2 regions of the Arthrobacter sp. zg-Y750 genome follow, and region 2 is predicted to be linked to the other one. Evidence: predicted binding sites of a transcription regulator. Region 2 holds the regulator's gene; the other holds the start of a gene.
The links. Region 2 encodes LexA, which represses DNA repair genes until DNA is damaged. Its sites were predicted from a motif close to TCGAACANNTGTTCGA; they were not measured.
Positions count from the first base shown of each region.

Region 1: LOC57_RS07235 (LexA family protein) is a predicted target of LexA. The motif match lies at 1,911-1,926, and genes of this name have one in related genera.

Region 1 covers NZ_JAJJOC010000011.1:57,534-64,653, forward strand. Annotated here, with positions in the region: gene LOC57_RS07225 (hypothetical protein) at 1-1, opposite strand, end outside; gene LOC57_RS07230 (Y-family DNA polymerase) at 147-1,472, opposite strand; gene LOC57_RS07235 (LexA family protein) at 1,465-1,884, opposite strand; gene LOC57_RS07240 (hypothetical protein) at 2,038-2,217, shown strand; gene LOC57_RS07245 (TM2 domain-containing protein) at 2,207-2,827, opposite strand; gene LOC57_RS07250 (NAD-dependent epimerase/dehydratase family protein) at 2,976-3,965, opposite strand; gene LOC57_RS07255 (aldo/keto reductase) at 4,102-4,947, shown strand; gene LOC57_RS07260 (hypothetical protein) at 4,977-5,309, opposite strand; gene LOC57_RS07265 (SOS response-associated peptidase) at 5,395-6,099, shown strand; gene LOC57_RS07270 (FAD-dependent oxidoreductase) at 6,377-7,120, shown strand, end outside.
Region 2 covers NZ_JAJJOC010000022.1:33,226-40,369, forward strand. Annotated here, with positions in the region: gene LOC57_RS14185 (SseB family protein) at 1-64, opposite strand, end outside; gene priA (bifunctional 1-(5-phosphoribosyl)-5-((5-phosphoribosylamino)methylideneamino)imidazole-4-carboxamide isomerase/phosphoribosylanthranilate isomerase PriA) at 67-816, opposite strand; gene LOC57_RS14195 (hypothetical protein) at 840-998, opposite strand; gene hisH (imidazole glycerol phosphate synthase subunit HisH) at 1,004-1,642, opposite strand; gene hisB (imidazoleglycerol-phosphate dehydratase HisB) at 1,639-2,256, opposite strand; gene LOC57_RS14210 (histidinol-phosphate transaminase) at 2,390-3,490, opposite strand; gene LOC57_RS14215 (LysM peptidoglycan-binding domain-containing protein) at 3,555-3,941, opposite strand; gene lexA (transcriptional repressor LexA) at 4,377-5,168, shown strand; gene LOC57_RS14225 (ATP-dependent DNA helicase) at 5,274-7,144, opposite strand, start outside.

The DNA.
Region 1 (7,120 bases), on a different contig from region 2:
TGCGAACCCCCGGGATGGCTATGAGACAAGTGACTACGAGACAGGTGATTGCGGGACAGACAATTGCAGGATAGAGCGTAAACCGGCGGGGAGCGTGCGTCAGCGGCGGAGACTACCTGTTGCTGCCTGCAGTTCCGGGTATCCGCTCATAGTGCCCGAACCACCGGCAGTTCGCTCCACTCGGTGGTGTACCGCGGGGAGGAGTACTTGCGGGACATGGTCCACTCGGGTTTCGCCGTCGCCATTCCGGCCAGGCCCAGGCCGATGCTCGCAGCCCCGTATTTGTCCGTAACCCGGCCCAGCAGGTCACCCAGGTTGCGGCGTTCCTGGTCGGAGACAAACTCATCGAAAAGCGGCTGTGCCCCGGCGGCCTCGAGCCCGCTGAGCATCACGCCGGCCTTGGTGTAGGAGACGCCTTCAATGACCTGGGCCTCCAGGGCACCTACCGCCGCCCGGCTCAGGATCACCGGATCCGCCGTCGGCGCCGGCAGCCGCACGGTGGCCGAGGGGAACGACGACGCGCGCTCGCTGAAGTGGGACGTGCCCGCATACGCGGTGAGCACGCTGGCCTGCTGGCCTTCCCGCGCCAGCCGGGCTGCGGCCTGCTGGGCGTAGATGCTCATAACCTGCCGCATCTCGGTAAGCGTGGTGACGGGGGTGGAGAAGCTGCGGGAATAGATCAGCTGTTTGCGGTCGGCGCGCTCGTCGTCGAGCGGAATGCAGGAGGTGCCGTTGAGCTCCAGCACCGTGCGCTGGAGGATGACCGAGAACTTCCGCCGGATCATCGCCGGGTCCGCCGCCCGCAGATCCGCCACGGACTCGATGCCAAGCGCCGCCAGCCGGGTCCCCAGCCGCGATCCCACACCCCACAGCCCGGTCACCGGCACCCGGGACATGATGGTGTCCACCACCGCAGGGTCCATGGTGTCCAGGTTGCAGACCCCCTGCAGGTGCCGGTTCTGCTTGGCGATCCGGTTGGCGAACTTCGCCAGGGTCTTGGTGCTGCCGATGCCTACGCAAACGGGCAGGCCGGTGTGCCGGGCGACGGCGGTGCGGATGGCCGCGCCCTGGGCGTTGAGTTCGGCCGGGGTGCCGGCCAGGCCCAGGAAGGACTCGTCAATGGAGTAGACCTCCTGCCACAGGGCATAGCGGCCCAGCAGTTCCATCACCCGTGAGCTGAGGTCCCCGTACAGCTCGTAGTTGCTGGAGCGCTGGATCAGGCCCACCTGCGGGGCGGACTCGGCCAGCTTGAACCAGGGAGTGCCGGTCTTGATGCCCAGTGCCTTCGCCTCATCCGAGCGGGCCACTACGCAGCCGTCGTTGTTGGACAGCACCACCACGGGCACTCCGGCCAGCTTCGGATCGAAGGCGCGCTCGCAGGAAACATAGAAGCTGTTGACGTCCACCAGGGCAATCCGGGTGCCGGAGCCGGCAGGAGTTGACCGGCCCGCCGCGGCTGGTAGATCAGACATGGTGCAGGCACCGGGTCACAACGCCCCACACCGAAAGCTCCGACGGCTCCGACACTTCAATATCGGGGTAACCCGGCGTTTCGGCCCGCAGGAGGATTTTGTCCCCGTCCAGCAGCAGGCGCCGCACGGCGAGTTCTCCGTTGACCACGGCCACCACGACGGCGCCGTCCCGCGGGGTGAGCGAGCGGTCCACGATCAATTCGTCGCCGTTGCAGATGCCGGTGCCGGCCATGGAGTCGCCCTCGACCCGCACCACATAGGTGGAGGTGGGGTCGCGGATCAGGTGCCGGTTGAGGTCAATGCGGCCGTCGAAGTAGTCACGGGCCGGGCTCGGAAAGCCGGAGGCAGCGGCAGCGTCGGCCTCCGCCGGCGGGGCTGTCCTGCGGGAACGGTCTGCTGAAAACACCGCCATGCCTGCGCCCCTCTGAGGTGATCAACTAGAACAAACTTTCGAATCCCAGCCTAGCACCGCAGGAAGCCGCAATACCTACGGCCGAAGGGCAGGTGACGCATCCGACGGGCCGCGCGTCAGAAGAGGCGCCGGAGCCGCTATACGATTTAAGCCATGATCATTGAGCTGCAGATCCCGAAAAAGCTGGGACGGGAACTGGAGGAACTGGCCGAGGAACAGGGGGTTCCGGTGGAAACGCTCGTGGTCAACGGAGCGCGCCTGCTGCTGGAACACCGGTACCGCCGCAATATGCAGCCCGAGGTGCCCCAGCAGCAGCTCCCGCCTACTCCTTAAGCGGTACGCCCTTGGCGTCCGTGCGGAACGACGCGGCATTGCAGAGGATCATGATGCCCTCGATGAAGCCCCAAAGGCTGCCGAATCCGAAGGTGACCAGGGTTACGGCGATCTGCGCTACACCAAGCCCGGTGTGGCCCAGGTAGAAACGGTGAATGCCCAGGCTGCCCAGGAAAATACCCAGCAGGCCGGCCACCAGGCGTGACTTCCGCTGATCGTAGCCCTGGGGGTACTGGCCCTGCGGGTACTGCCCGTACTGCCCCTGCGGGTACTGAGCCTGGGGATACTGCTGTGCCTGCGGGTACTGCCCCTGCGGGTACTGTGCCTGCCCGTACTGCCCCTGGGGGTACTGCTGTCCCTGGGGGTACTGACCCTGCGGGTAGCCCGGAGCCTGCCCGAACTGGTCCTGCCCGTTGCCCGGCTGGGCGTACGGCGGGTACTGCTGGGCGCTGGGCTCTCCGGCCGGGGCGGGAGTGGACTGCTGTCCGGATGCCTGGGGCTGCTGAGCCGGCTCCGGGGCACTCTGCGGGTAGCTGTACTGCCCGTCCGCTGCCGGTGCCCCCGTCTCGGCTCCCTGATCGTTACCGGGATACTGCTTATTTTCCGACATGCTGCCCTTTCAAAAAGTTCCCCCCAGACCTGTCCGAAGGATGACTGGAATCTTCCGTCACGGCACCGGGTCCGGTGCTGTGACGATGGTCGCACTCTAACAGCCCGCTGCGGCGGAAACGGGGCGCCACACGCGCCGAACCCCGCTGTTACGCGAGCGCCCAGGCAGCCAAGCGGTCGCTGAGTTCCATCCAGCCGGGGTCCGGTTCCTGTTCCCGGGGGCAGGCGTCGTACCAGCGGACAATTTCGCGGGCCCCCTCGGAGAAGGGAATCTCCGCCCGGTAGCCGGGCACCAGGGACTTGATCTTGCTGTTGTCGAAGACGGCCGAATGGCTCTTGTCTCCCAGCAGCCCGGGTCCGCGGACCGGATCATGGGCGGCAATGGTCTCGGAGGCCACGTGCACCAGGACCGGGTCGGGAACCCCCGCTGCCGCCCCGAGCATCCGGTATATGGCGTCCCAGGGGAGGAATTCGTCCGAGGTGACCGTGTAGCTTTCCCCCAGTGCGGCCGGTCGCCCAAGCAGTCCCACGAAGGCCAGGGCAAAGTCCCTGCTGTGCGTCAGGGTCCAGAGGGCCGTCCCGTCTCCGTGCACCAGCACCGGCAGTCCGGCCCGCATCCGGTGAATGTCGGTCCAGCGCCCCAGCAGCGGCACTTTGGTGGCGTCATAGGTATGTGACGGACGCACAATCGTGGCCGGGAAAGCTTCGCTGCGGTAGGCCTGGACCAGCACGTCCTCGGCGGCGATCTTGTCCCGGGAATACTGCCAGAACGGATTGCGCAGCGGCGTGGATTCCAGCACCGGGAGCCGGGCCGGCGGCTTCTGGTAGGCCGAAGCGGAACTGATGAACACGTACTGGCCGGTCCGCCCGCGGTACAGTTCCACGGCATCGCGCACATGCCCGGCGGTGAAAGACAGAAAGTCCGCCACGGCGTCGAACTCCCGGCTTCCCAGCGCCCGCCGGACTGCGGAAATGTCGCGGACGTCGGCCGGGAGCACCTCGACGCCGGCCGGTACCGGCCGCGCCGCGGAAACGCCGCGGTTCAGCACGCTCACCCGGTGCCCGAGGGCCGCGGCGCGGGCGACGGCGGCCGAACTGATCACGCCGGTACCGCCAATGAACAGCAGATTCAGTGCCACGGGATGGTTCACTTCCTGTCCGGATTTTCCTTGACTGGGGGAGGGAGCCGGGCTTAGGTGGAGGTGCCCGGCCCGCAACTGCACCCCAGCGTAGGGCACTTCAGCCCCGGGGACGGCATCAAGGAGAGGTACCACCATGACCGAGAGCCCGCGTTCGAGCGTTCCCGAGCTGACCCTGAGCAACTCAGTGCGGATTCCGCAGCTGGGATTCGGCGTATTCCAGGTTCCGCCGGAACAGACGCAGGAAATTGTGGAAGACGCCCTGGCTGCCGGGTACCGCCACATCGACACCGCGGCGGCCTACGGCAACGAGGCAGGGGTGGGGGCGGCCATCGCGGCCTCCGGGATCCCGCGTGCAGAGATCTTCGTAACCACCAAGCTGCGCAACGGGGACCAGGGCAGGGCGCGGGCTGCGTTCATGGACAGCCGGCGGGCCCTGAAGCTGGACACCGTGGATCTGTACCTGATCCACTGGCCGGTGCCCTCGCAGGGGATGTTCGTGCAGGCGTGGAAGGAGCTGGAAGGGCTCTACCGTGACGGCTACATGCGGGCGATCGGCGTCTCCAACTTCCTGCCCGAGCATCTGGACGCCCTGGCAGACCAGAGCCAGGTGCTGCCCGCCGTCAACCAGATTGAACTGCATCCGGGGTTCCGGCAGGCTGCGCTCGCCGCCGACACGGTTGCGCGCGGCATTGCGGTGGAAGCCTACAGCCCGCTGGGACAGGGTGCTGCCCTGGCGGATGCCGAGGTGGCGGCGCTCGCAGACAAATACGGCACGACGCCGGCGCAGGTGGTGCTCGCCTGGCACCTCGGCTCGGGGCGGATCGTCATCCCTAAATCGGCGAATCCCGGCCGGCTGCGGGAAAACCTGGCCGCAGTGGACCTGGACCTGACGCAGGAGGAACTGGACACGCTGGACGGACTGGATGCCGGCAGCCGGATCGGCGCGGACCCGGCCACCGCCTCGTTCAGCCAGCTCTAGGGCGCTGTGCCGCGTTCAAGGCAACCGGGTCACCCGTTCCGGTCCGGGGCCGTGCGCTCACCCAGGGCTTCCTTGCGGCTGTTGTTCTTCCGCCGGGTCACCGCCGAGGCCCAGACCCAGGTGGAGCGGCGCACCCCGGCATCCTCCCACAGCACCTGCACGGCCCTGGCGGACCAGCTGCAGGCCTCACCCTTGACCTGCTCCGCCGCTCCCGGAAAGCGGATCCAGGCCCACACGGGTACACCGGGCACTGACGTGGTGACCGGATTGTGCTCGAAGTCCAGCTCTTCCGGGGTCAGGCCGATCGGCTCCGCCCTCCGGGCATATCTTGCGGCGAGCCGCAGCACGGCATCTTGGTTCATGCTTTTAAAAATAGAACATACGTTCGAGTAGGGATAACCGGCGCCGCCCGGGAAACGGCGGCACGAATGGTGCACAATGGGTGCCATGTGTGGACGCTACGTAATGGCAAGGGCGACGTCGGACCTGGTCTCGGCCTTCGCCGTCGAACAGACAGTGGGCCCTGACGTACAGCCGTCCTGGAACGTGGCGCCCACCGACGACGTGCGCATTGTCACGGAGCGTTTCGCCAGCGAGGAGCCCGTGCGGCGGCTGGCCACCGCCAAGTGGGGCCTGGTGCCGGTCTGGGCGAAGGACCCGAAGATAGGCTCCCGGATGATCAACGCCCGCCGGGAAACCATTCTGGAAAAGCCGGCCTTCCGCAAGGCCGCGGTCAAGCGGCGGGCCCTGGTGCCGGCGGACGGCTACTACGAGTGGGAGAAGTCCGCCGAGGGGAAAATCCCCACCTACCTGTATTCGGAGAAGCGGGATCCGCTGGCTTTCGCCGGCCTCTACGAATTCTGGCCTGACCCGGCGCTGCCTGAAGACCATGAGCACAAGTGGCTGCTCAGCGTCACCATCATCACCACTAAAGCCGCCGATGCGCTGGGCCACATCCATGACCGCACACCCCTGATCATTCCGCCGGACCTGTACGCGGACTGGCTGGACCCGCGCCTGACCGAGGGCGCCGACGTCGCACAGCTGCTCGACGCCGTCCCCGAGCCGACTCTGACACCGCGCGTGGTGTCCACGGAAGTGAACTCCGTGCGCAACGACGGACCGGCCCTGATCGAGCCCGCGAGCGCCTGAAAGGCGGGTGCGGCTTCGGCGGCGGGATTGCCAGCGAATGAAAGGCCTCGACATGCCGGTCCCTGCCGGGGCGTAGGGTGTGCGCATGGTGAAGATGACGCGGAGAAACCTGCTTATTGCCTCCGTCGGGGGAATCGCGGCTGCCGGTCTGGGCGCGTGTATGGCGCCGGCTTCCCCGCCACCTGCGTCAACTGCAGCCTCACCGTCCGGGACCGCATCCCCGGCGGGCCCGCCGGATTGGGAAGGCCTGCGTTCACGCCTGCAGGGACAACTGTCCATGCCGGGTGACGAAGCGTTTACATCGGCGCGGCAGGTGGAAAATCCGCGGTTTGACGGTGCGGAGCCGCTGGCGGTGCTTTCGGCGGCGTCGGCAGACGATGTGGCCGAGGGCGTCATGTTCGCCAATGCCTCCGGGGTGCCGCTGGCCCTGCGGTCCGGAGGACACAGTTATGCCGGTCATTCAAGCGGTGATTCAGCCCTCGTCATCGATGTGCGGGCGCTGTCGGCCATCAGCGTCGCCGGGGACGGGTCCGCAACCATCGGTGCGGGTGCCCGGCTTATCCAGGTGTATGAGGCCCTGGGGCAGCAGGGCCGTGCGCTGGCCGCCGGGTCCTGCGCAACGGTGGGGATCACGGGACTGACTCTCGGCGGCGGCGTGGGGGTCCTGACGCGGGCCTTCGGGTTGACATCAGATGCCTTACGGTCCGTTGAAATGGTCTCGGCCGAGGGTATGCGGATGACGGCGAGCGCCGATGAGAACCCGGACATCCTCTGGGCCTGCCGCGGCGGGGGCGGGCAGGTTGGCGTCCTCACGTCCCTGACCTTCGACACTGTTCCGGCACCGACAATTACCACCGCCTTCCTTGAATGGTCCTTCGCTGACGCGGTTCCCGTAATCCTCGCGTGGCAGGCGTGGGCGCCCGACGCCGACCCGCGGCTGTGGTCCACGCTGAAACTCCTCAGCGGTGGCCGCCATGCCGGCCCGGCCATCCAGCTGACGGCAACATGGATTGGCCCGTCG
Region 2 (7,144 bases):
CCGCGGGACCGCCGGCTCCTGCCAGGGCGGCGGCAATGTGGCCCGGGAGTTCGCGCGATGCCATGGTCAGCGGGCCGGGTGTCCGGCGACGTCGAAGGCCTGGGGCAGCGTGAAGGCGCCGGCATAGAGGGCCTTGCCCACAATGGTTCCTTCCAGCCCCAGCGGAACCAGCTCGCGCAGGGCGGCGAGGTCGTCCAGGCTGGAAATTCCGCCGGAAGCCACCACCGGACGGTCGGTGCGTTTGAGCACTTCCCGCAGCAGGTCCACGTTCGGTCCGCGCAGGGTGCCGTCCTTGGTGACATCGGTGACTACGTAGCGGGGGCAACCGGCCTCTTCGAGCCGGGCGAGCACCTCCCACAGGTCGCCGCCCTCCTTGGTCCAGCCGCGGGCCGCCAGGGTGGTTCCGCGCACGTCCAGGCCCACGGCGATTGCCTGCCCGTAGCGGGCAATCGCGCTGGCGGTCCATTCCGGGTTCTCCAGTGCCGCAGTGCCCAGGTTCACGCGTTCTGCGCCGAGCTCCAACGCCTTGTCCAGCGACTCGTCGTCACGGATGCCGCCGGAAAGCTCCACTTTGATATCGAGGGACTTCACCACGCGGCTGAGCAGGTCAAGGTTCGAGCCGCGGCCAAACGCGGCGTCCAGGTCCACCAGGTGGACCCACTCGGCGCCGTCGTTCTGCCAGGCCAGGGCCGCCTCCAGCGGATCGCCGTAGCTGGTCTCGCTGCCGGCTTCACCCTGGACCAGGCGCACGGCCTGTCCGTCGGCCACATCCACGGCGGGCAGCAGTTCTAGGACGGGTGTTTCGCTGAAGGGCATCTCTTGTGCTTTCGGTGGTGGGGTCAGGAAAGGTCGAGGGTCAGCAGGTAGGCGCCCAGCAGGGCCATTCCGGCCAGGACCCAGAAGCTGATGACAATGATTTTGGACATGCCCTGGCTGCGGAAAGACACCGCGCCGCCAATGAGGAGACCGGCCAGGCCCATCAGAAGAATGCTCCACATAGCGCTCAGCCCAGCGTCTTCAGCCAGTTGTTCAGCAGTGCTGCGCCGGCGTCGCCGGACTTCTCCGGGTGGAACTGGGTAGCCGACAACGCACCGTTCTCCACCGCGGCAATAAACGGGCCGCCGTGGTCCGCCCAGGTGACCTGGGGCGGGCGCATGGCCGGCTGGGTGACGTCGAAGTCCCACTTCTGCACGCCGTAGCTGTGCACGAAGTAGAACCGCTCGTCCTCGATACCGTCGAAGAGGGCCGAACCCGCCGGGGGCTTTACGGTGTTCCAGCCCATGTGCGGCACGACGTCGGCCGCGAGCCGTTCAACCACGCCGGGCCACTCGCCCATCCCCTTGGTCCGGACCCCGTGCTCCACGCCCTCATCAAAGAGCACCTGCAGGCCTACGCAGATACCCAGCACCGGGCGGCCGCCGGCCACGCGGCGGCCGATCATGCGGAGGGCATCCACGTCCTTGAGGCCCTGCATCACGGCGGCGAACGCGCCGACGCCGGGGACCACGAGCCCGTCGGCGTTCAGGACGTCATCCGGCTTGGCGCTAAGCGTGACGTTGGCGCCGGCGTGCTCAAGGGCGCGCACGGCGGAGCGGATGTTGCCGGAACCGTAGTCCAGGACGGTGACGTTGCGGGGACTCACAGTGCTCCCTTCGTGGAGGGGATGCCCTCAACGCGCGGATCGGATTCAACCGCTGCGCGCAGGGCGCGGGCGAAGGCCTTGAACTGGGCCTCGACAATGTGGTGCGGATCCCGTCCGGACAGCACGCGCATGTGCAGGCAGATCTGCGCGTGGAGCGTGATCGCTTCGAAGACATGCCGCGTCAGGGATCCGGTGAAATGCCCGCCGATCAGGTGGTATTCCTGCCCCGCGGGCTCCCCGGAGTGCACCAGGTAGGGGCGGCCGGAGATATCGACGACCGCCTGCGCCAGTGCTTCGTCCAGCGGAACGGTGGCTTCGCCGAAACGGCGGATGCCGGCCTTGGTGCCGAGCGCGGTCTTCAGCGCCTCGCCGATGCTGATGGCGATGTCCTCTACCGTGTGGTGGACATCGATGTGGGTGTCCCCCGTGGCCCGGACGGTGAGGTCCATCAGTGAGTGCTTGGCCAGCGCGGTCAGCATGTGGTCGTAGAACGGCACCGAGGTGCTGATATCCGCGCGGCCCGTGCCGTCCAGATCAAGTTCGACGACGACGGACGATTCGCTGGTGGTCCGCTCAAGGCGGGCGGTGCGTCCGGTGGCGGTCTCCACAGTCATGAGGTTCCTTCGCGAAGGTTGGAGCCGAAGCAATAGGCAAAGCCCCGGCAGGTCATCAGTTTAGTCCCGAAGCGGGCAACACCCGGAACTGGAACCGGGAGCCGGGAGGTGGATGCACCGCCGGACGGGCGGCTCAGGCGGCGAGCAGTTCCTGCAGCCGGGTCAGGAACGCCGTGGTTTCCGCTTCAGTACCGGCGGTAACCCGCAGGTGCCCCTCAATGCCGATGTCACGGACCAGGACACCGGCTTCCAGCAGCCCTTCCCAGACGGCCCGCGGGTTCTCCATCCCGCCGAACAGGACAAAGTTGGCGTCCGACGGCGCCGGGGCCAGTCCCATAATGGTGAGTTCCCGGACGATCCTGTCGCGCTGGGCCTTGATGTCCTCAACGTTGGACAGGAGGGCATCGGCGTGCGTCAGGGCTGCGTTGGCCGTGGCCTGGGTAATGGCGGAGAGGTGGTACGGCAGCCGGACCAGGCGCAGGGCGTCGGCGATCTGCGGCGCCGCGGCCAGGTAGCCGATCCGGGCCCCGGCCAGGGCGAAAGCCTTGGACATGGTCCGGGAGACGATCAGCCGCTCGCGTCCGGGCAGCAGCTGCAGGGCGCTGGGGGTTTCCGTGTGGGAGAACTCCGCGTAGGCCTCGTCCACCACGACAACTGCGTTGGAGGCGGCGCCGGCATCGTAGGCCGCCTCGATGGCGTCCAGTCCCAGGGCGGTGCCGGTGGGGTTGTTCGGGGTGCAGAGAATGATGATGGTAGGCGCCTGTGCCCGGACCTGCTCCGCCACGGACTGCGGGTCCAGGGTGAAGTCGGCTTCCCTTGTGCCGGTGACATAGGCGGTTCCCGTGCCGCTGGCGAGCAGCGGGTACATGGAGTAGGTGGGCGGGAAGCTCATGGCCTTCCGGCCGGGGCCCCCGAAGGCCTGCATAATCTGCTGCAGGACTTCGTTGGAGCCGTTGCCGGCCCAGATGTTTTCAGCGGTGAGACCGTGGCCGAGATAGTTCGCCAGGTTTTCCCGCAGCTGGGTGAACTCGCGGTCCGGGTACCGGTTCAGTCCGGCAACTGCCGCCTGGACCTCGGTAACGATCGCTTCCCTTACATGCCGGGGCAGCCCGTGGGTGTTTTCATTGACGTTCAGCAGGATCGGCACATCCAGCTGCGGAGCTCCGTACGGGCTCAGGCCGCGGAGGTCTTCCCGCAGGGGAAGTCGGTTCAGGTTTTCCAGCTGTTCACTCACCCGTACAGCTTAAGGCGCTGCGGCACCCGGCGCGGAATCCGGTGTCCCGGTATGAAGTTCCGGGCTAGGAGGCGACGGGGATGTAGAGCTGCCGGCCGGCCGGGACCGTGGCGTTTTCCAGGTTGTTCAGTTCCACGATGTCCGCAACGACGTCCCGGGGATCCCGCTCCGGTGCGTATTCGGTGGCGAGGGACCACAGTGAGTCGCCGGTGGAAACGGATACCTGCAGGGTGCGTGTAGTTTCCGGTGAGTTCCCGGTGGCCATGGCAGGGGCGGTGAAGAAACCCGCAAAGACCAGAAGTGCAGCGGTGGAGAACATCAGGGGTGCGCCCACCAGGACGAGCCGTCCGCGGCGGGTGAGGCGCAGCGGTGCCTGGCTGCGCGCGGCAGCGGAGGCGCCGGCCGGGGCACTGGGACGCACCGAAGCGTTGGGAAGTACGTGTACTGACATGTCAATACCTTTCCGGTCCGATGAGCAGCTCCCGCGCCGTCCGGACAATCCCCGGCAGGACCGGGTATTGCGCGGGGCTTAGAAACTGCATTCGAACATCTGCTGGATCCTGCGAGGTGTCACAGGACCATACTCGAACATACGTTCTAAGTTGTACTCGAACATTTCTAGCACTTATCTACGAACATTGTCGAGACTCGCTCGAATATATGTTTGAAAAACTTGCCGCGCTCCCTTAGCGTTGAACCTGTCGGGAAAGCGGTGATACCAACTAATCACCCGGCACTGACAAAACTGAGAAAACCGGGAAACCGGGACGCCCGGGAAACCGGGAAAAGCGACAAAACGGTACGGCCAGCACCGCAGGCACGGCCGGCACATAAAGAAGAAGCCATCGGGTCCGCATCCGCGGGCCTACCGTGAAGGGAAGCCGACGTGGCCCGTGTTACCAATGGCAGCACCCCCGCCCCTGCCGCGCCCGCTCCGGCAGTGCGCACCAAGGGCCTCACCGCCCGGCAGACTAAGATCCTCGAGACCATCCAGCGCTCGGTCAGTACCAACGGCTACCCGCCCTCTATGCGGGAAATCGGAGACATCGTCGGTCTGGCCAGCCTCTCGAGCGTTACCCACCAGCTGAGCCAGCTGGAAAAGCTGGGGTACATCCGCCGGGATCCTAAACGGCCCCGGGCCATGGAAATCCTGGTCCCCCTGCTGCTTCGCGACGCGCCTTCAACCCGCCGCAGCGCATCCGGTTCGCCGGACGGTTCAGCGGCGGAAACCGGCTCAGGGTCCACGGCGGGGGCAGCATCCGGCGCCGGCAGCTCACATGTCTCCGACCTCACCACCGCGATCGACACGGCCATGGTTCCGCTCGTGGGACGCATTGCGGCCGGCGGGCCCATCCTGGCGGATCAGCAGGTGGAGGAAGTCATTCCCCTGCCGCGCCAGCTTGTTGGCCACGGCGACCTGTTTATGCTCCGCGTGTCCGGCGACTCGATGGTGGACGCTGCCATTTGCGACGGAGACTGGGTGGTGGTGCGGCGCCAGCCCACGGCAGAGAACGGCGATATTGTTGCCGCACTGCTGGAGGACGAAGCGACGGTCAAGACCTTCCGCCAGCGCAACGGCCACACCTGGCTGCTGCCGCAGAACACCCGCTATGAGCCCATCCTCGGCGACGAAGCCACCATCATGGGCAAGGTCGTATCGGTCATGCGTTCTCTCTAGGGCCGCACGCACCAAAAACAGCGCCCATAAGTACAGCGCCGCCGGCTCCCTGCCGACGGCGCTGCTGCGTTCCTGCCTCGCGCTTCCCCCTGGACGGGGCCCGGCCTAGGTCCGGGTGCCTGCGGGCTGAGCTGAAAGGCGTTCAAGGGCCTGCAGCACCACGCCGCGGTCCGTGGTGGACCAGAACGGGGGCAGGGCAGCCCTCAGGAAGCTGCCGTAACGGGCGGTGGCGAGCCGGGAGTCCAGGACGGCCACCACCCCCTTATCACCGGAGGCCCGGATCAGCCGGCCAGCGCCCTGCGCCAGCCGGACGGCGGCGTGGGTTGCCGAAACACTCATAAAGCCGTTGCCGCCGGCCTTGGCCACCGCACGGGTGCGGGCCGTCATCAGCGGATCATCGGGACGCGGGAACGGAATCCGGTCCATGATGACCAGCCGGCACGAGGCACCAGGGACATCCACGCCCTGCCACAGGGACATGGTTCCGAAGAGGCAGGTCGCGTCGTCATCGGCGAACTGCTGTACCAATGCGGACATGGTGGACTCGCCCTGGCACAGGATCGGGAAGTCCACCCGTGTGCGCAGGGCATCAGCCGCTTCCTCGGCTGCACGCCGGGAAGAGAACAGACCCAGTGCGCCGCCGCCGGAGGCCTTGATCAGCGCCTCAATCTCGTCCAGTTGCTCCGGGGATGTCCCCCGCCCCGGTTTAGGCAGGTCCTTGGCTACGTAGAGGACACCCTGCCGGGGGTAGTCAAAGGGACTGCCGACGTCGGTGCCGTTCCATTTCGGGGCACCGCTGCCCAGGAGTCCCAGGGCGCCGGCCACCGGACCGAATTCTGCTCCGATGGCGAGGGTGGCGGAGGTCAGGACCACGGTGTGACCGTCGAAGAGCCCTTCGCGCAGCCGGCCGGCCACCGACAGTGGGGCCACGTTGATGGTGGGCGGTGAGTCTTCTTCGGGCGCCGTGTATCCGGCGCCGGGAGAGAACGTGCTGGGGCGCGATGCCCAGACCACTTCACCGGAGTTGCCGGCATCAAGAATGCGGTCGCACATTTCCTGCACGGCCATGAGCCGGGAACGGGCCATCTGGCGCCCGCCGTCCACGTTCTCGCCGTCGGGCTTGGAGTCTGACAGCGCTGTGCGGGCCGAGTCGCGTACGTGCCCCAGGACCATCTCCTGGTCCTCGGACAGTCCCGCGGCCAGCAGACCGGACGGGACCGGTGCGAAGACCTGGTCGAACGCGCGGCCGGCAGCGGCCAGCGGCTCCAGGGCGGCGGAAGTGTGTTTGCGGGCTGCGGACACGGCTGCGGAGATAACGGTCCCGGACAGCTGTCCGGTGACGGCGCCGGTGACGCGGTCCTGCAGCTCGTGGGCCTCGTCAATGACCACCACGTCGTAATCGGGCAGCACGGCCAGACCCTCAAAGGCGGCGATGGCCAGCATGGCGTGGTTGGTGATGACAAGGTCCGCCACGGCCGCTTTGGCCCGGGCCTGCTCGCTGAAGCACAGTTCCGCCACGGGACACTTCTGCGCCCCGAGGCACTCCATGGAGGTCACGGAGACTTGGCGCCAGGCCCGGTCGCTGACACCTGGCAGCAGTTCGTCGCGGTCCCCGGTTTCTGTTTCCTGTGCCCACTCCTGCAGGCGGACGACGTCGCGCCCCAGTGCCGAGGTGGGTCCCCCGGCGGGCGCTGGGTGGGACACCGCCTGCTCGTGCATAAACAGCGTTCCCGCCTCGTCTTCCTCGGGGAACCCGCCGCCGGTCTTGTGGACGCAGACGTAGTTGCTGCGGCCCTTGAGCAGGGCGACATCCACTTCCCGGGGCAGCTTGGGCGCCAGGGTCTTCAGCAGGCGCGGCAAGTCCCGGCCCACAATCTGGGACTGCAGGGCCAGGGTGGCCGTGGAGACCAGGGCAGGCTTGTCGCTGTCGAGGGCATGGGCAATCAGCGGAACCAGGTACGCCAATGACTTGCCGG